Regions from separate parts of the Pseudomonas knackmussii B13 genome, predicted to be linked through region 2. Evidence: riboswitches for the same ligand, from Rfam matches in the RefSeq annotation. Region 2 holds a riboswitch; each other region holds the start of a gene.
The links. Region 2 has a riboswitch for cobalamin ahead of cobG (precorrin-3B synthase). Riboswitches for the same ligand answer to the same signal wherever they lie in the genome.

Region 1 (5,778 bases), 910 kb from region 2:
CCGCCTGAGCGTTACCGGCAACACCGCTGTAGAAACGCTCCACCACGATTGCACAGTGAATGGCATTGATGACGAACCGGTCGAACCGGCCTGTATGAAACCTGGGTTATCCGCGGGCTCCCTGCTGCCGTGAAGCAAAGCCGTTAGGGCGATCAGACATACAGGCGCGCATTTCATCAGGGCTCGGGAGCTGCCACACCGCTCCATGAAGCCGGATATACGGACGCAGTCGCACCTAGGCTCGAAATCTCCGCCAAACACTGGCAAGCCGGGAGGAGTCCATATACGAATAACCCCGAAGGGGTTATCCGCCGTTTCGTGTTGGGCTGCGGCGCATAACCGCGAACGGTTATGCGTCCTACGGGTGGATCTGTGTGCGAGTTCTCGCGGATGAATCCGCTCCTACGAAAAGCCTGGGCGCTGCGGATCAGCGCTCGAGCTTCTGCATCTGCCCCTGCTGCAACGTCCAGCTCACCACCTCCGCGGCAAGGCGGTCGCTGGCCTGGCCGAAGGCTGTGACCACTTCCGCGACCTGGGTTCCGCTGCTTGGCTGGCGTGCTTCGAAACGGCGGCTGGCGACGATGCGCTGGGTTGCGGTTTGCACCAGGCGGGCTTCCAGCACCACGACCGCTGCCACTTGCTGGCCCTGGTATTCGCTCTGGAAGGCGCGCAGGTCGCCGTCCAGTTCGAGGTCGGCTTGCAGGGTGACGGCGTCGCTGCTCAATGCCGAGATGCGGCCGTCGGCGCGGAAGGCGTCGAGCAGGCGGTCGCGCAGCAGTTTCGGGGCGGTGTCGCTCCAGCGTGCGCCCTGGTAGACGCTTAGCAGGTCGCCCTTGGGCAGTACCGCGATGCGGTTGCTGTCCAGCACCTGGCTGGCATTGGGCGCATCCACCCGCAGCGACCAGCTCACCGGCGGCGTGGCGCGTGCCGGTTGCTGTTTGACCGGCAGCAGGTAGGCGTCCGGGGTTTCCGCCTTGGGCAGGATCGAGCAGGCGCCGATCAGGGCGGCGAGTGCGCAGGTGCCGAGCAGGCGCAGGGGCGCGGTCATGGCTGGAACTCCTTGGTGCGGTGGCCGCCGAGCAGGTAGTCGGTGGGATTTTCTTCCAGCCGCCGGGTTACCCCGCGCAGGCTTTCCAGGGTGGTGCGCAGCTCGCGCAGCGCCGGGCCGACTTCGCCGAGGCCGTTCAGGCCGTTGTTGACTGCGCCTTCATTGCGCTCCAGCAGGCGGTCGATGCGCTCGCTGCTGCTTTGCAGCGCCGCGACTGTCTTGCGGGTGTCGGCGAGGATGTCCTTGCCCTGGCTGTCGAGCAGCTGGTTGGCATTGCCGAGCAACTGGTTGGCGTTGGCCAGGGTCTGGCGCATCTGTCCGCTGGACGCGGCCAGTTCCTTGACGATCTGGCGGATGTCGTCGCGCTGCTCGGCGATGGTCGCGGTGGCCTGGTCGATGTGGTCCAGGGTGCGGCTGACGCGGTCGGCGTTCTCCTGGGAGAACATTCGGTTCACGCTGGTGATCAGGTTGCTGATGTTGGTGGCGATGTCCTCGCCGTTGGCCAGCAGCTTGCTGAGCGGTGAGGGAATCGTCTTGATCACCGGGATCTTGCCGTTCTCGCCCACCAGCGGCGGGCTCTCCGGCGAGCCGCTGCTGAGCTGGATTATCGCAGTGCCGGTGACACCGGTTATGGCGAGCTTGGCGCGGGTGTCCTGGCGGACCGGGGTGCTGTCGAACACGCGGATGCGTGCCAGCACCTTGCGCGGGTCCTGCGGGTCGAGGCGCAGGCTGACCACGTCGCCGACCTTGATGCCGCTGTACTGCACGGTGCCGCCCTGGGACAGGCCGGTCACCGCCTCGGTGAAGATCACGTCGTAGAAGTTGTAGGCCTGGTCGCTGCTGGACTTGGCCAGCCACAGGCCGAAGAGCAGCCCGCCGGCCGCCACCAGCACGGTGAACAGGCCGATCAGCACGTGATGGGCGCGGGTTTCCATTAGTTTTCCTCCGTAAGGCGCTGCGTCGCCTGCTGCGCAGCGCGGCCACGCGGGCCATGGAAATAGTCCTGGATCCAGGCATCGTCGGTGGCTGCCACCTCGTCCAGGGTGCCGATCACCAGCACTCGCTTCTGCGACAGCACCGCGACCCGGTCGCAGATGGTGTAGAGGGTGTCGAGGTCGTGGGTGACCAGGAACACACTGAGGCCGAAGGCGTCGCGCAGGGTCAGGATCAGTTGGTCGAAGGCCGCCGCGCCTATCGGGTCGAGGCCGGCGGTGGGTTCATCGAGGAACAGGATGTCCGGGTCCAGCGCCAGGGCGCGGGCAAGGGCGGCGCGCTTGACCATGCCGCCGGACAGCTCGGCCGGATACTTGTCGCCGGCATCCGGCGGCAGACCCGCGAGGGAAATCTTCACCTTGGCCAGGTACTGCGCGGCCTCGCGCGACAGGCCGGCGTGCTCGATCAGCGGCAGGCAGACGTTCTCCGCGACGGTCAGCGAGGAGAACAGCGCGCCGTTCTGGAACAGCACGCCGAAGCGCCGCTCCAGCGGCGAGCGCTGTTCGGCGGAAAGCGCCAGCAGGTTCTGGCCGAACACCCGCACCTCGCCCTCCTGTGGCCGGCGCAGGCCGACGATGCTGCGCAGCAGAACAGACTTGCCGGTGCCCGAGCCGCCGACCACGCCGAGGATCTCGCCACGGCGCACGTCGAGGTCGAGGTGCTCGTGCACTGCGTGGTCGCCGAAGCGGTTGCACAGGTCGCGGACCTGGATGATGGGTTCGTCCGTGTTCACCAGCCCATCTCCATGAAGAACAGCGCGGCCACCGCGTCGAGCAGGATCACCACGAAGATCGACTGCACCACCGCCGAGGTGGTGTGCTCGCCCACCGATTGCGCGCTGCCGCTGACGCGGAAGCCTTCCAGGCAGCCGATCACGGCGATCAGGAAGGCGAAGATCGGCGCCTTGACCATGCCGACCAGGAAGTGCTGCAAGGATATGTCGTTCTGCAGGGTGACGATGAACAGCCGCGGCGAAATGTCCAGGGCCAGCGCGCAGACCACGCCGCCGCCGGCGATGCCGGCGAGCATGGCGAGGAAAGTCAGCATGGGCAGCACCAGCAGCAGGGCGAGCACCCGTGGCAGCACCAGCAGCTCCATGGGGTCGAGGCCGAGGGCGCGGATGGCGTCGATTTCCTGGTTCGACTTCATCGAGCCGATCTGCGCGGTGAAGGCGCTGGCGGTGCGCCCTGCGAGCAGGATGGCGGTGAGCAGCACGCCGAATTCGCGCAGGAAGGAGAAGCCGACCAGGTCGACGGTGTAGATGGCCGCGCCGAACTTGTTCAGCACCGTGGCGCCGAGGAAGGCCACCACGGCGCCGACCATGAAGGTCAGCAGCGCCACGATCGGCACCGCGTCCAGGCCAGTCTGCTCCATGTGCGCGGCCAGGGAGGTGGGGCGCCAGCGGCGCGGGTTGAGCATGCAGCGCAGCAGGCTCTCGAGGGTGAGACCGATGAAGCCGAGCACGCCGACCAGGTCGCTGCGGAAGGCGAGCATGGCGCGGCCGATGCGTTCCAGCAGATCGATCAGGGCGTTGCCCGGGGGCGGCGTGCGCTCTTCCAGCCGGCATTGCCCGATGGAGGTGCCGACCGCGCGGAGCAGGGCGCGGCGCTCGGCCGGCACGTTGGCGGCCAGTTCGTCCAGGTGTTGCAGGCCGGTGCTGCCCAGCAGGTCGGCGAGCAGACTGGCGCCGGCGGTGTCGAGCGCGCCGAGGCCGTCGAGATCGCAATGCGCGGCTTGGCGGTGCTGGGCGTCGAGGCCGGCTATCTGCTTCTGCAGGTCGGCGAAGTGGGCGAGTGTCCAGTCGCCGCTGATGCGCAGCAGGGGCGGGGAGGCGGAGGTGTCCAGGCGCAGCTGGCTGGTCTGAGTGGTTTCGGTCATGCCGGCGAGTCTAGCGGAGATAACCGCCGCCTTCATTGCACGCAAGGCGCAAGACAAATGAGCCGTGCGGCGATGGACATCCTTCCAGCTGCAATCCGTCCGGCAGCGCGGGCGCCGTCGGCCGCCGCTCTCGAAGGCCTGGCTGGCGTCGATTGACCGGCCACCCCGCCAGCCTCTAAGCTGCGCGCCTGCTACAGGTGCCTTCAGATCCGTCTGAAGGTGAAACAGGGAAGCCGGTGACACCGACTCGAATCGGTCATTCCGGCGCTGCCCCCGCAACGGTAGGCGAGTCAGACGATCGCAATGGCCACTGTGCTCCGGCATGGGAAGGCGCGATCGGGGAAGTCCATACGGACCTCCACTCGCGAGCCCGGAGACCGGCCCGTAGCGCAGACGACGTGCAGGAAGCCGTCGGCCGCGTGCCTTCCTGACCGCGATCCGACCGCCCCGACGTCCTCAAGGTTTTGTACCGCGCGGGTGAGAGCGGTGGAGCGATCAGGCAGATGAGCATTTCTCTTGCAGCCACGGCCCCAGGCCGCGCGGCTGTCGTCCGTCGTCATCCTGCGGTCATTGCCGCCGCGTCCTTCATCCCGCCCCTTCAGCCCCGGCGCACGAGCGTCGCGAGCACGGCCGCCCGTGGCCAGGAGAATCCCCGATGAGCGAATCCGTGGAAAAGGACGAGCGCCACCGCGCACGCATGCAGCGCAAGAAAGCGGTGATCGACGAAATGATCGCCCAGGCGCAGGACGAGCGCGGCGTGCTGCTGGTGCTCACCGGCAACGGCAAGGGCAAGAGCAGCTCGGCCTTCGGCATGCTCGCCCGCGCCCTCGGCCACGGTATGCAGGCTGGCGTGGTGCAGTTCATCAAGGGCGCCGCCACTACCGGTGAAGAAGCCTTCTTCCGTCGCTTCCCCGAGCAGGTGCGCTATCACGTGATGGGCGAGGGCTTCACCTGGGAAACCCAGGACCGCCAGCGCGACATCGAGAAGGCCCGGCAGGCCTGGGATGTTGCGCGCGAACTGCTGGCCGACCCGGCCGTAGGTCTGATCGTCTTCGACGAACTGAACATCGCCCTCAAGCACGGCTACCTGGAGTTGGAGACGGTGCTCGCGGATATCGCCGCGCGCCCCGCGCACCAGCATGTGATCGTCACCGGCCGCGCCGCGCAGCCGGGGATGATCGAGGCCGCCGACACCGTCACCGAGATGGGCCTGGTCAAGCACGCCTTCAAGGCCGGGATCAAGGCGCAGAAAGGGGTGGAGTTCTGATGCCGCAGGCGCGCCAGTGCCCGGCGCTGCTGATCGCTGCGCCGGCCTCCGGGCAGGGCAAGACCACCGTCACCGCCGCCCTGGCCCGCCTGCACGCGCGCCAGGGGCGCAAGGTGCGGGTGTTCAAGGTCGGCCCGGACTTCCTCGACCCGATGATCCTCGCCCGCGCCAGTGGTGCGCAGGTCTACCAGCTCGATCTGTGGATGGTTGGCGAGGCGCAGAGCCGACGGCTGCTCTGGGAAGCGGCGGGAGAGGCCGACCTGATCCTCATCGAGGGGGTGATGGGCCTGTTCGACGGCACGCCGTCCGCCGCTGACCTCGCGCGCACCTTCGATGTGCCGGTGCTCGGTGTGATCAATGGCCAGGCCATGGCGCAGACCTTCGGCGCCCTCGCCGTGGGCCTCGCCACCTACCAGCCGGGCCTGCCGTTCTCCGGCGTGCTCGGCAACCGTGTCGGCAGCCAGCGCCACAGCGACCTGCTGCGCGAAAGCCTGCCGGATTGGATTCGCTGGTACGGCGCGCTGCCGCGCAGTGCCGATCTGGAATTGCCCAGCCGCCACCTCGGCCTGGTGCAGGCTGACGAGCTGGCAGA
Region 2 (5,778 bases):
GCCCTGGCTACTGCTCCTGGCGGCCGCCTGCCACATGGCGGCCGCCGAGGGCGATGGCCCCTGGGGCCGCGACTACTTCCCCAACACCGAGCTGGTCGACCAGGACGGCCGGCACGTGCGCTTCTTCGACGACCTGATCGCCGGCAAGGTGGTGGCCATCAACTTCATCTTCACCGGCTGCTCGGCCACCTGCCCGGCGGAGACCGCGCGCCTGCGCCAGGTGCAGAAGCTGCTGGGCGACCGCGTCGGCAAGGACCTGTACTTCTACTCCATCAGCATCGACCCCGTGGCCGACACCCCGGAAGTGCTCAAGGCCTACGCCGAGCGCTTCCACGTCGGCCCCGGCTGGCGCTTCCTCACCGGCGACTTCGCCGCCATCACCGAACTGCGCCAGCGCCTGGGCCTGCTCGACGCGCGGATCGACCCGCAGAACAAGAGCCAGCACAGCCTCAGCCTGATCATCGGCAACCAGGCTACGGGGCAATGGATGAAGGTCTCGCCCTTCGAGAATCCGTACATCCTCGCCGACCGCCTGGGCAACGAGCTGCACAACTGGAAGCTGGCCAGCGCCAAGCCCAACAGCTACGCCGACGCGCCCCAGCTGCGCACGCCCTCGCACGGCGAGCAGCTGTTCCGCACCCGCTGCTCCGCCTGCCACTCCCTGGGCGCCGACGCCAACGCCCTGCGCCAGGCCATAGGCCCGGACCTCGCCGGCGTCACCCAGCGCCGCGAACGCGCCTGGCTGAGCCGCTGGCTGCGCGAGCCGGACCGCATGCTGGCCGAGCAGGACCCGATCGCCAGCGCGCTCTACCAGCAGTTCAACCAGGTGGCCATGCCCAACATGGGGCTGGGCGAAACGGACGTCGAAGCGCTGCTCACCTACCTCGACAACCCTTTGCCGCCGACTGCCCCTGCAAAGCCGGCACTGCAGCAGGCCAGCCAGTGAAAGCGCCGCGCCGCCCGACGACCGGTCGGCGCGATCGCCTTCCTGGCGTGTTCCGTAATCACTGGCCGCTCTTTCCGAGGGCCGTCAGTGGACCCAGAGCATGTGAGCCCCAGTTCGGGCCTCGTGCCCCAAAGCCAATGGAGAGACTCCCATGAAGTTGAAGAAAAGCCTGTTGGTCCTGGCCGTTGCTGGTGCACTGGTAGCGGCTCATTCCTGGCTGCCCGACAATCTTTCGCCGCTTTCCAGCGCCGAGGCGCGGGAAGGCGGTAGCGGCGGAGGCGGAGGCGGAGGCGGCCACGGTGGTGGCGGCAGCGGCGGCGGTGGTGGCGGCAGCGGCGGCGGTGGTGGCGGCCATGGCGGTGGCGGCAGCGGCGGCGGTGGTGGCGGCCATGGCGGTGGTGGCAGCGGCGGCGGCGGTGGCGGTCACGGCGGTGGTGGCAGCGGCGGCGGCAATGGCGGCGGCCACGGTGGAGGCAGCAGTGGCGGTGGAAGCGGTAGCGGCCATGGCGGCGGCAACAGCGGTCACGGCAGTGCCAACAGCGGCAGCAGCCACAGCGGCGACAGCGCCGGCAACAGCGGCCGTAGCGGTACCCATGCCGAGGCCGGGGACGACCATGGCAACCATGCCGAAGCCGGCGATGACCACGGCAACCACGCCGAAGCCGGTGACGACCATGGCAATCACGCCGAGGCCGGAGACGACCATGGCAATCACGCCGAGGCCGGAGACGATCACGGCAATCACGCCGAGGCCGGAGACGATCACGGCAATCACGCTGAGCCCGGCGACGACCGCGGCGCCAGCTAGTTAGCTAACCGAGCGGCGTATGACCCTTCGCGGTCATACGCCGCTCCCCAGGCTGCGGTTGAAGCGCTCGTTATCCGTTGACGAGAGGCCCCAACGCCTCCCACATCTCTTCGACGCCCTCGAACTGCCGGTCCACTGTCGGCAGTTCGGGACGCGCCAGTATCAGCACCGGAATCCCCCGCTCACGCGCCACCTGCAGCTTCGGCTCGGTGGCCTGGCTGCCGCTGTTCTTGCTGATCAGCACATCGGTCCCCAGGCGCTCGAACAGCTCGCGCTCGCCCTCCAGCGTGAAGGGCCCACGTGCGCCCAGCACTTCCGCGCGCTCCGCACCCGGCAGGGTTTGCAGGCAGCGCACCGTCCAGAACTGCTCGGCGGGAATCTCGTGCAGGTGCTCCAGCGGTTCGCGGCCCAGGGTGAACAGCGGACGGCGGAATGGCGCCGACGCCTCGATCAGCGCTGCCCAGTCGCGCACCTCGCGCCAGTCGTCGCCAGCACCAGCCTGCCAGCCCGGACGGCGCAGCGCCCAGCAGGGCACACCGGCCAGCTGCGCGGCGCGCGCGGCATTCGCGCTGATCTGCGCGGCGTAGGGATGGGTGGCATCGAGCAGCAGGTCATAGCCGTGTTCGACGATGAACTGCGCCAGCCCCTCGGCACCGCCGAAGCCGCCGACTCGCACCTGGCAGGCCAGGTCGTCCGGCACCTTGCCCAGTCCGGCGAGGCTGTACAGGTGTTGCGGGCCGAGGCGACGGGCAATGGACAGCGCCTCGCCTATGCCACCGAGCAGCAGGACGCGCTTGCCGCTCATGGCTTGCGCAGCGCCAGCAAGGTGATCGGCAGCGCCGCGCGCCAGGTGTCGAAGCTGCCCAGCGCTTGTGCCTGGGCCACTTGCAGACGGACCAGCTCGCCGCCATGGCGCTCGCGCCAGCTCACCAGCGTCGCTTCGCTCTGCAGGGTCACGGCGTTGGCCAGCAGGCGGCCGCCCGATTTCAGGTTGGCCCAGCAGCTTTCCAGCACGCCCGGCACGGTGACGCCGCCGCCGATGAAGATGGCGTCGGGCGCTTCCAGTCCGTCCAGCGCTTCGGGCGCGTGTCCGGCGACCAGTTGCAGGCCGGGAACGCCGAGAGCGTCGCGGTTATGCGCGATATGGCCCTGGCGCCCTGCATCGGCCTCGATAGCGATAGCGCGGCAACTGGGGTGCGCGCGCATCCACTCGATACCGATGGAGCCGCAACCGGCGCCGACGTCCCAGAGCAGTTCGCCCGGCTCCGGCGCCAGGCGCCCGAGGGTCACGGCGCGCACGTCGCGTTTGGTCAGTTGGCCGTCGTGGCGATAGGCGTCGTCCGGCAGGCCGGGCGTCAACGGCAGGCGCCGGGCATCGTCGCCGGCCATGCAGTCGATGGCGATGACATTGAGCGCAGCCGTCTCGTCGACCGCCCAATCGGCAGCCAAACCATCGATGCGCCGCTCGCGTTCGCCGCCCAGGTGCTCCAGCACACTCAGCCGGCTCGGCGCGAAACCGCGCTCACGCAGCAGCGCCGCAACCGCTGCCGGGCTGCGGCCGTCGTTGCTCAGCAGCAACAGGCGACGCCCCGCATGCAGGCGCGAATTGAGCGCCGCCAGCGGGCGACCGACCAGCGACAGCAGCTCGACCGCCTGCAGCGGCCAGCCCAGGCGCGCAGCGGCCAGGCTCACCGAGGACGGCGCCGGCAGCACCTGCATCTCCTCCACCGGCAACTGCCGCGCGAGGGTCGCGCCTATGCCGAAGAACATCGGGTCGCCGCTGGCCAGCACGCAGGTCGGCGTGCCGCGCCGCGCCAGCAGAGGCGCCAGGTCGAAGGGACTCGGCCAGGCCACGCGGCGGGCCTTCAGGCAGTGCGGCAAAAGGTCCAGCTGGCGCTCGCCGCCGAACACCACGCCGGCCGCCAGCAGCGCGCGGCGAGCGGCCTTGCCGAGGCCGGCATAGCCGTCCTCGCCGATGCCGACGATGGTCAGCCAGGCTGTCATGGAAACTCCTCGATCTCGCTGCCCACCGATCCGACGGGCAGGCTTTTCCAGCATTCGGACAAAGCGGGCATAATACGCGCTTCGTCGGTGCCCATCAGGGCCGAAGAGGGAACACGGGACCAACCGTGGCTGCCCCCGCAACTGTAAGCAGCGAGTCCGCGCGAATTGGCCACTGGGCAACCGGGAAGGCCGCGCTGGATGAGGACCTGCCAGCCAGGAGACCTGCCGACGAGACCAGTCGCACGTGCAGACATCGAGCGGGGTGTATCGGTGTTGTGAGGTCGCCCTCCGAGGCGATCCGCATGGTCACGGCGACCCAGCCCTGGTGACCCTGTGCAGCGCCCGTCCCCTGCCCCGTCCACTGCCATCCGCCCCTCGGCCTGCCCGGGGCTGCTGCGCATCGTCGCCTCGCGCGATGGCGGCATCTGCCGCATCAAGCTGCCCGGCGGGCGTCTCGACGCCGTCGCCGCGCGCGCCATAGCCGCTGCCGCCGAACGTCATGCCGATGGCGTGCTGGAAGCGACCAATCGAGCAAACCTGCAGATTCGTGGCGTGCATGCCGGCGCCGAAGCAGCGCTTTCCGCCGAGCTGCTCGACGCCGGGCTCGGCCCGCGCGTGGCCGCCGCCGATGACGTGCGCAACCTGCTGCTCAGCCCCGCCGCCGGCATCGATCCGGCCATGCAGCGGGACGTCACGCCGCTGGCCGACACCCTGCTCGCCCTGCTGCAAGACAATCCGCGCTTCCACACGCTGTCGGCCAAGTTCGCCATTCAACTGGACGGCGGCGAAGGCCTGGCGATGCTCGAACATCCCCACGATCTCTGGCTCTCGGCCATGGATGGCGGGCACTTCGCCTTCGGCCTGGCGGGTTGCCCGCCAATCCATGCAGACGATCAACCGGCCCTCGCCGCCGTTGCCACTGAGCAGGTGCCGGTGCTGGTCGAAGCGCTGCTGAATCTGTTCCTCGACCTGGCCGGCGAAGGCCAGGCGCGCATGCGCCAGCTCCTCGAAACGACACCGGCCGAACGCCTGCTGGAACAGCTCGACGTCCCGCTGCAACGCGATGCCTCTGTGGGTAACTGGCGGCGCCAGCCGGTGCAGCCCTTCGCCCAGCTCGGCGTTTGCCAGCAGCGCCAGCCAGGCTCGTGCAGCATCGGCGCCGGCTTCGTGCTCGGCCGCCTGGACAGCCGACTGCTGCGCGCGCTCGCCGACCTGTCGGAGTGCGAAGGCGACGGCACCTTGCGCCTCACCCCCTGGCAGGGCGTGCTGCTGCCGAACATTCCGAACGAGCGCGCCGATGCCGTGCTCGCCGCACTGGATGACCTGGGCCTGACCACTTCGGCCGAGCAGCCGCTGTCCCGGCTGATCGCCTGCAGCGGCTCGACCGGCTGCGCCCGTGGCCTGGCCGACACCAAGGGCGACGCCCTGCGCCTGGCCGAGCGCCTGCAGGAGCCGCTACCCGCTGGCGTGCACCTGTGCGGCTGCCCGCGCTCCTGCGCCGCCGCCCATGTCGCGCCCTTCACCCTGCTGGCCGTCGCCGACGGCCGCTACGACCTCTTCCGTCCCCCCCAACGCGTGGCCGGCTTCGGCCAGCCGCTGGCGCGCAACCTTTCCCTCGACGCCGCCGCCGACCGGCTGCGCGATCCCGGAGTGATTCCCGATGCTTGATTACATCCGCGATGGCCAGGCGATCTACCGCCAATCCTTCGCCACCATCCGTGCCGAGGCCGATCTCTCGGCCATCCCCGCCGACCTGGAAAAACTCGCCGTGCGGGTGATCCACGCCTGCGGCATGGTCGACGTGGTGCAGGAGCTGCGCTTCTCCCCCGGCGCCGGCACAGCCGGCCGCGAAGCCCTGGCGAAAGGCGCGCCGATCCTCTGCGATGCACGCATGGTCGCCGAAGGCATCACCCGCGCGCGCCTGCCGGCGGACAACCCGGTGATCTGCACGCTCAACGAATCCGACGTCCCGGCGCTGGCCCGCGAGCTGGGCAACACCCGCTCGGCGGTCGCCCTGGAG
Region 3 (5,778 bases), 160 kb from region 2:
GCATCGCCCAGTTCCCCGAGCGCATCCGCGACAAGCTGCTGTATCCCAAGCCCATCGAGATTCGCCCGGTCACCCAGAACGACCCCTACGATCCTTCGGTGGGCGAGCCGATCAAGTACCTCTGGCTGCGCGCCGACGGCAAGCTGCCGGACGTGCCGGCCCTGCACAAATACATCCTGGCGTACGCCTCGGACTTCGGCTTCCTCACCACCTCGCTGCTGCCCCACGGCCGCTCGGTGTGGCAGAAGGACATGCAGGTCGCCACCATCGACCATTCCGTATGGTTCCACCGCGACCTGCGCGCGGACGAGTGGCTGCTGTACGCCATCGACAGCCCCTGGGCCGGCAACGGCCGCGGCTTCGTGCGTGGCAGCATCTTCAACCGCGACGGCCAGTTGGTCGCCTCGGCGACCCAGGAAGGCCTGATCCGCCGCCGCGAGGACTGGGCATGATCCCGGCGCAGATCCGCCACTGGGTGTTCGACATGGACGGCACCCTGACCCTGGCGGTGCATGACTTCCCGGCCATCAAGCGGGCCCTGGGCATTCCCCAGGAAGACGACATCCTCCACCACCTGGCGGCGCTGCCCGAAGCCGAGGCGGCCGCCAAGCACGCCTGGCTGCTGGAGCACGAGCGCGAACTGGCCCTGGCCTCGACGGCTGCGCCGGGCGCGGTCGACCTGGTGCGTGCGCTGCATGAAGGCGGCTACCGCCTCGGCATCCTCACCCGCAATGCCCACGAGCTGGCGCTGGTTACCCTGCAGGCCATCGGCCTGGGCGACTGCTTCCACACCGAGGACATCCTCGGTCGCGGCGAAGCCCAGCCCAAGCCCAGCCCGGATGGGCTGCTGCACCTGGCCGAACGCTGGCAGGTACAGCCCCGCGAGATGCTGATGATCGGCGACTACCGCTTCGACCTGGAATGCGGCCGCGCGGCGGGCAGCCACACGGCGCTGGTGAACCTGCCGGACAACCCCTGGCCGGAGCTGACCGACTGGCACGCCGCCGATTGCACGGCGCTGGGGCGGTTGGCCGGCGTTCTGGCGTAACACCAGAATGCGCATAACCACCTAGTGGTTATGCACCCTACGCAACCGAATACTCCTGTAGGGCGAATAACCCTTTGGGTTATCCGCCGTTGGCGATGGGTTCGCGAGCAAGCTCGCTCCTACGAAGAGCAATCGTGCCGGTGCATAACCACCTCGTGGTTATGCACCCTACGAATCCGTGGGTTTCCGTAGGGCGAATAACCCTTTGGGTTATCCGCCGTTGGCGATGGGGTCGCGAGCAAGCTCGCTCCTGCGAAGAGCAATCGTGCTGGTGCATAACCAACTTGTGGTTATGCACCCTACGCAACCGGATGCTCCCGTAGGGCGAATGACCCTACGGGCTATCCGCCGCTGTCGACTTACAGCTCCGGCGTCCAGGTCAGCGCCAGCAGCGCGGTGCGGCCGGCTTCGCGGTAGGCGAAGGTTTCGGTGGGGAAGCCTGCCGGGTCGGTTGGCCGTTGGTAGGTTGCCTGGGCGTAGTCGCGGTCCAGCAGGTTCTGCACCTTCAGGTCCCAGCGGATGCTTTCGCTGAACAGCCAGCTGCCGCGCACATCCAGCACGCCGTAGCCGCCGAGCTGTTCGCTGTTCGCAGCGTCTGCATAGCTGTTGCTCAGCGCGCGCCAGCTGCCGCCCAGGCCGAAGGCGCCGAACTGGCGGTCCAGGTCCAGGCTCAGGGTGCGGCGGGCGCGGCGCGGCAGGGTGTGGCCGGTGTCGCGGTCACGCGGGTCGATCACCGCTACGCCGAGGTTGGCTTGCCAGCCGTAGACCTCACGCGCCCAGTTCGCCTCGAAGCCGTTGATGCGCGCCTTGGCGATGTTCTCCGGCTGGTTGGCGGTGCTGTCCCAGGCGATCAGGTCGTCGACCTCGGTGCGGTAGATCGAGGCGTCCAGGTGGTTGCCGTCGAACTCGCCGCGCCATTGCAGCTCGTAGGTCTTCGAGGTCTCGGCCTTGAGGTTCGGGTTGCCGGCGCCGGGGTAGTAGAGGTCGCTGAAGGTCGGCGCGCGGAAGCCCTCGCCGTAGCTGGCGATCCAGCTCTGCTTGTCGCCCACCGGCAGGGTCAGGGCGCCGTTCCAGCTGTTCTGCGTGCCGTAGCGCTGGTTGTCGTCGTGGCGCAGGCCCAGCTCAGTGGAGAAGGCGTCGGCCTTGAAGCTGTGCTGGGCGAAGAAGGCGTGGTTCTCGCGGCTGTCCTCGGCGAACGTGGTGCTGCCGTCGACCTGGTCTTCGTACCAGTCGGCGCCCAGGGCCAGTTGGTTGCGCGGGTCCAGCTGCAGGCGGTTGATCCAGCTCGCCGAGTGGCGGGTGGTTTCCAGGCTGCCGTTGTTCCAGTCCTCGGCGGCGCCGACCGCCTTGTTGCGGTCGTAGCTGCGGCCCAGTTCGACGCGGCTGCTCCACATGTCGGTGAGCTGGCCTTCGAGGTAGCCGCTGTAGCTGCTGACACGGAACTCGTCGTGAGGCAGGCCCGGCGCGTAGCTGTAGGCGTCGTCGTATTCGCTGTCGCCGCGCTGGTCGTTGAGGCTGAAACCGGCCTTCCAGTCGTCGTTCAACTGGTGGTCGAGGTTCAGGTGCACGGCCTTGTTGCGCCGGCCGTCGTCGTCGCTGTCGGCGCCGCGGTTGTCGCGGGTCATGTCCCAGCCCTGGGTTTCGTCGAGGCTGGCGCCGAGGTTGAAGCGGGTGCGCTCGTCGCCACCGGCCAGCGAGGCGCTGCGCTCGAAGGTGCCGTGGTTGCCCGCCGCCAGGCGTACTTCCGGGTGCAGGCCGGTTTCGCCGCGACGGGTGAAGATCTGGATCACCCCGCCGATGGCGTCGGCGCCGTACAGCGAGGAGCGCGGACCGCGGGTCACTTCGACGCGCTCGATGTTGTCGATGCTCAGGTAGTCCAGGCGGGCGATGCCGCTGCTCGCCGAGGCGATGCGCTGGCCGTCGACCAGCACCAGGGTCTGCGCGGTGTTGCTGCCGCGCACCGAGTAGCTGATCAGCCCGGCGGCAGTGCTCACCTGCACGCCCGGCACGCGCTGCAGCAGCTCAGGCACGCTGCGGGCCTGCAGGCGCTCGATGTCGTCGCGGGTGAACACGGTGTTGGCCGAGGTGGCCTGGTCGCGCGGCTGCGCCATGCGCGCCGAGGTGATGACCATGTCCGGCAGCTTGTAGGCCTGCTCGGCATCGGTCGCGGCGAAGGAAGCCCCGGGCAGTACGGCGACGGCCAAGGCGAGACGGGAAAGCTTCATGGATTGGAATCCTCAAAAGTACGTCGGCGACTTTCGAGGAGGGCGGACAAGGACGGCTCGCGGCCGTGCTTGACGGTGCGGCCCTCCGCAACACCAGTCGGATCGCGTCGAGGGCGGTCTCCGGGCTGCCGACACGCACGCTCGCGGCCTTCCCATGCGTGTCGCACAGTGGCGGATCGGAGCGCGGCAGGCCGTGGCCTGCGGTCGGTTACCGTTGCGGGGGCAGCGCAGGTCTTTCACCTGCTTCCCGTTACCTCGAACGAAAACGGGCGCACCTTATAAGGGTGCGCCCGTCGCTGCAAGGCTCAGGGGGAGCAATGCGCCTAGCGGTCAGCCCAGCTGCGCCAGGCGCTCGGCGATGGCGCGCTCGATGCCGGCCGCGTCGAGGCCGCACTCGGCAAGCATCTGGCTCGGCTTGGCGTGCTCCACGTAGTAGTCCGGCAGGCCCAGGTGGAGGATCGGCTGCTGGCGGTTCTCGTGGGCGAGGAACTCGCTGACGGCGGCGCCGGCGCCACCCATCACGGCGTTCTCCTCGATGGTCACCAGCAACTCGTGGCTGTCGGCCAGCTCACGCACCAGGGCTTCGTCGAGCGGTTTGACGAAGCGCATGTCGACCACGGTCGCGTCGAAGCGCTCGGCCACCTGCAGGGCTTCGGCCAGCTGCACGCCGAAGGCGAGGATGGCGACCTTGCCGGCGCTGCCGCGGCGGCGAACCACGCCCTTGCCGATTTCCACCGGCTCCAGCGCCGGTTCGATCGGGGTGTTCGGGCCGCTGCCGCGCGGGTAGCGCACTGCCGCCGGGCCTTCGAACAGGTAGCCGGTGGTCAGCAGCTTGCGCAGCTCGTCTTCGTCGCTGGGCGTCATCACCAGGATGCCGGGGATGCAGCGCAGGTAGGAGAGGTCGAAGCTGCCCGCGTGGGTCGGGCCGTCTTCGCCGACCAGGCCGGCGCGGTCGATGGCGAAGAGCACGTCGAGGTTCTGCACTGCGACGTCGTGGATCAGCTGGTCATAACCGCGCTGCAGGAAGGTGGAGTAGATCGCCACCACCGGCTTGACGCCGTCGCAGGCCATGCCGGCCGCCAGGGTCACGGCGTGCTGCTCGGCGATGGCGACGTCGAAGTAGCGGTCCGGGAAGCGCTCGGCAAAGGCGACCAGGTCGGAGCCTTCCTTCATCGCCGGGGTGATGCCGACAAGGCGCGGGTCCTGCGACGCCATGTCGCACAGCCACTGGCCGAACACGTTCGAGTACTTCGGACCGCCGGCCTTCTTCGGCGCGGCGCCGGCCGGCTCCAGCTTGGTGATCGCGTGGTAGCCGATGGGGTCCAGTTCCGCCGGGCCGAAGCCCTTGCCCTTCTTGGTGATCACGTGGAGGAACTGCGGGCCCTTGAGGTCGCGCATGTTGCGCAGCGTGGCGACCAGGGTCGGCAGGTCGTGGCCGTCGATCGGGCCGATGTAGTTCCAGCCCAGCTCCTCGAAGAGGGTGCCGGGGACCAGCATGCCCTTGGCGTATTCCTCGGTGCGGCGGGCGATCTCCCAGGCGCCGGGCAGGCGCGAGAGCACCTTCTTGCTGCCTTCGCGCATGCTGCTGTAGGTGCGGCTGGAGAGGATCTTCGCCAGGTAGTTCGACAGGCCGCCGACGTTGTGCGAGATCGACATGTCGTTGTCGTTGAGGATCACCAGCATGTCGGCCTGCACGTCGGACGCGTGGTTCAGCGCCTCGAAGGCCATGCCGGCGGTCAGCGCGCCGTCACCGATCACCGCCACCGACTTGCGCCCCGAACCCTGCATGCGCGCGGCGATGGCCATGCCAAGCGCGGCGCTGATGGAGGTACTGGAATGCCCGACGCCGAAGGTGTCGTACTCGCTCTCGCTGCGGCGCGGGAAGGCGGCCAGGCCGTCCTTCTGGCGCAGCGTGCCCATGCGCTCGCGGCGGCCGGTGAGGATCTTGTGCGGGTAGGCCTGGTGGCCCACGTCCCACACCAGGCGGTCGTCCGGGGTGTCGAAGACGTAGTGCAGAGCGATGGTCAGCTCGACCACACCGAGGCCGGCGCCAAAGTGCCCGCCGGTCTGGCCGACGGTGTACAGCAGGTACTGGCGCAGTTCGTCAGCGAGGGTGACGAGCTCAGCCTCGCCGAGACGGCGCAGCTCGACCGGCGTGCTGGCTCGGTCCAGCAGGGGCGTGGCGGGGCGCTCGCGGGGAATCTCGTGGAACGTCGTGGGCATCGGGCTGATCGTTATAAGAGGCAAAGATGCGGAAGTTTACCCGATGCATCGGGCAGGCCCAAGCAAGGCGCGGCGCGTTCACGGGCAGACCGGATGGTCTGCAGCGTCGGCATGGGCTAGGCGGAATTACTGAGAAGGGGGGATGCAGGGGAATCTGACGGGGCGGTCCTTGCCCCGTGCGTCGATCAGCTGCGTCGCTCGACGATGTAGCGGGCCAGCTGGCGCAGTGGCTCGGCGTTGGCGTCGAAGCCTTCCAGCGCGGCCAGCGCCTGGTCGCGCAGG

Region 1: another riboswitch for cobalamin. It lies ahead of cobO (cob(I)yrinic acid a,c-diamide adenosyltransferase); the one in region 2 lies ahead of cobG (precorrin-3B synthase).
Region 3: another riboswitch for cobalamin. It lies ahead of PKB_RS04130 (TonB-dependent receptor domain-containing protein); the one in region 2 lies ahead of cobG (precorrin-3B synthase).

What each region holds. Positions count from the first base shown of each region.
Region 1 is NZ_HG322950.1:1,605,461-1,611,238, forward strand. It holds gene PKB_RS07710 (IS110 family RNA-guided transposase) at 1-8, shown strand, start outside; gene PKB_RS07715 (ABC-type transport auxiliary lipoprotein family protein) at 428-1,048, opposite strand; gene PKB_RS07720 (MlaD family protein) at 1,045-1,983, opposite strand; gene PKB_RS07725 (ABC transporter ATP-binding protein) at 1,983-2,774, opposite strand; gene PKB_RS07730 (ABC transporter permease) at 2,771-3,919, opposite strand; cobalamin riboswitch at 4,098-4,319, shown strand; gene cobO (cob(I)yrinic acid a,c-diamide adenosyltransferase) at 4,575-5,186, shown strand; gene PKB_RS07740 (cobyrinic acid a,c-diamide synthase CobB) at 5,186-5,778, shown strand, end outside.
Region 2 is NZ_HG322950.1:692,004-697,781, reverse strand. It holds gene PKB_RS03275 (SCO family protein) at 35-946, shown strand; gene PKB_RS30075 (hypothetical protein) at 1,098-1,754, shown strand; gene PKB_RS03265 (cobalt-precorrin-6A reductase) at 1,825-2,559, opposite strand; gene PKB_RS03260 (bifunctional cobalt-precorrin-7 (C(5))-methyltransferase/cobalt-precorrin-6B (C(15))-methyltransferase) at 2,556-3,758, opposite strand; cobalamin riboswitch at 3,827-4,002, shown strand; gene cobG (precorrin-3B synthase) at 4,092-5,426, shown strand; gene PKB_RS03250 (precorrin-8X methylmutase) at 5,419-5,778, shown strand, end outside.
Region 3 is NZ_HG322950.1:856,754-862,531, forward strand. It holds gene tesB (acyl-CoA thioesterase II) at 1-452, shown strand, start outside; gene PKB_RS04125 (HAD family hydrolase) at 449-1,048, shown strand; gene PKB_RS04130 (TonB-dependent receptor domain-containing protein) at 1,408-3,273, opposite strand; cobalamin riboswitch at 3,369-3,567, opposite strand; gene dxs (1-deoxy-D-xylulose-5-phosphate synthase) at 3,604-5,496, opposite strand; gene ispA ((2E,6E)-farnesyl diphosphate synthase) at 5,682-5,778, opposite strand, start outside.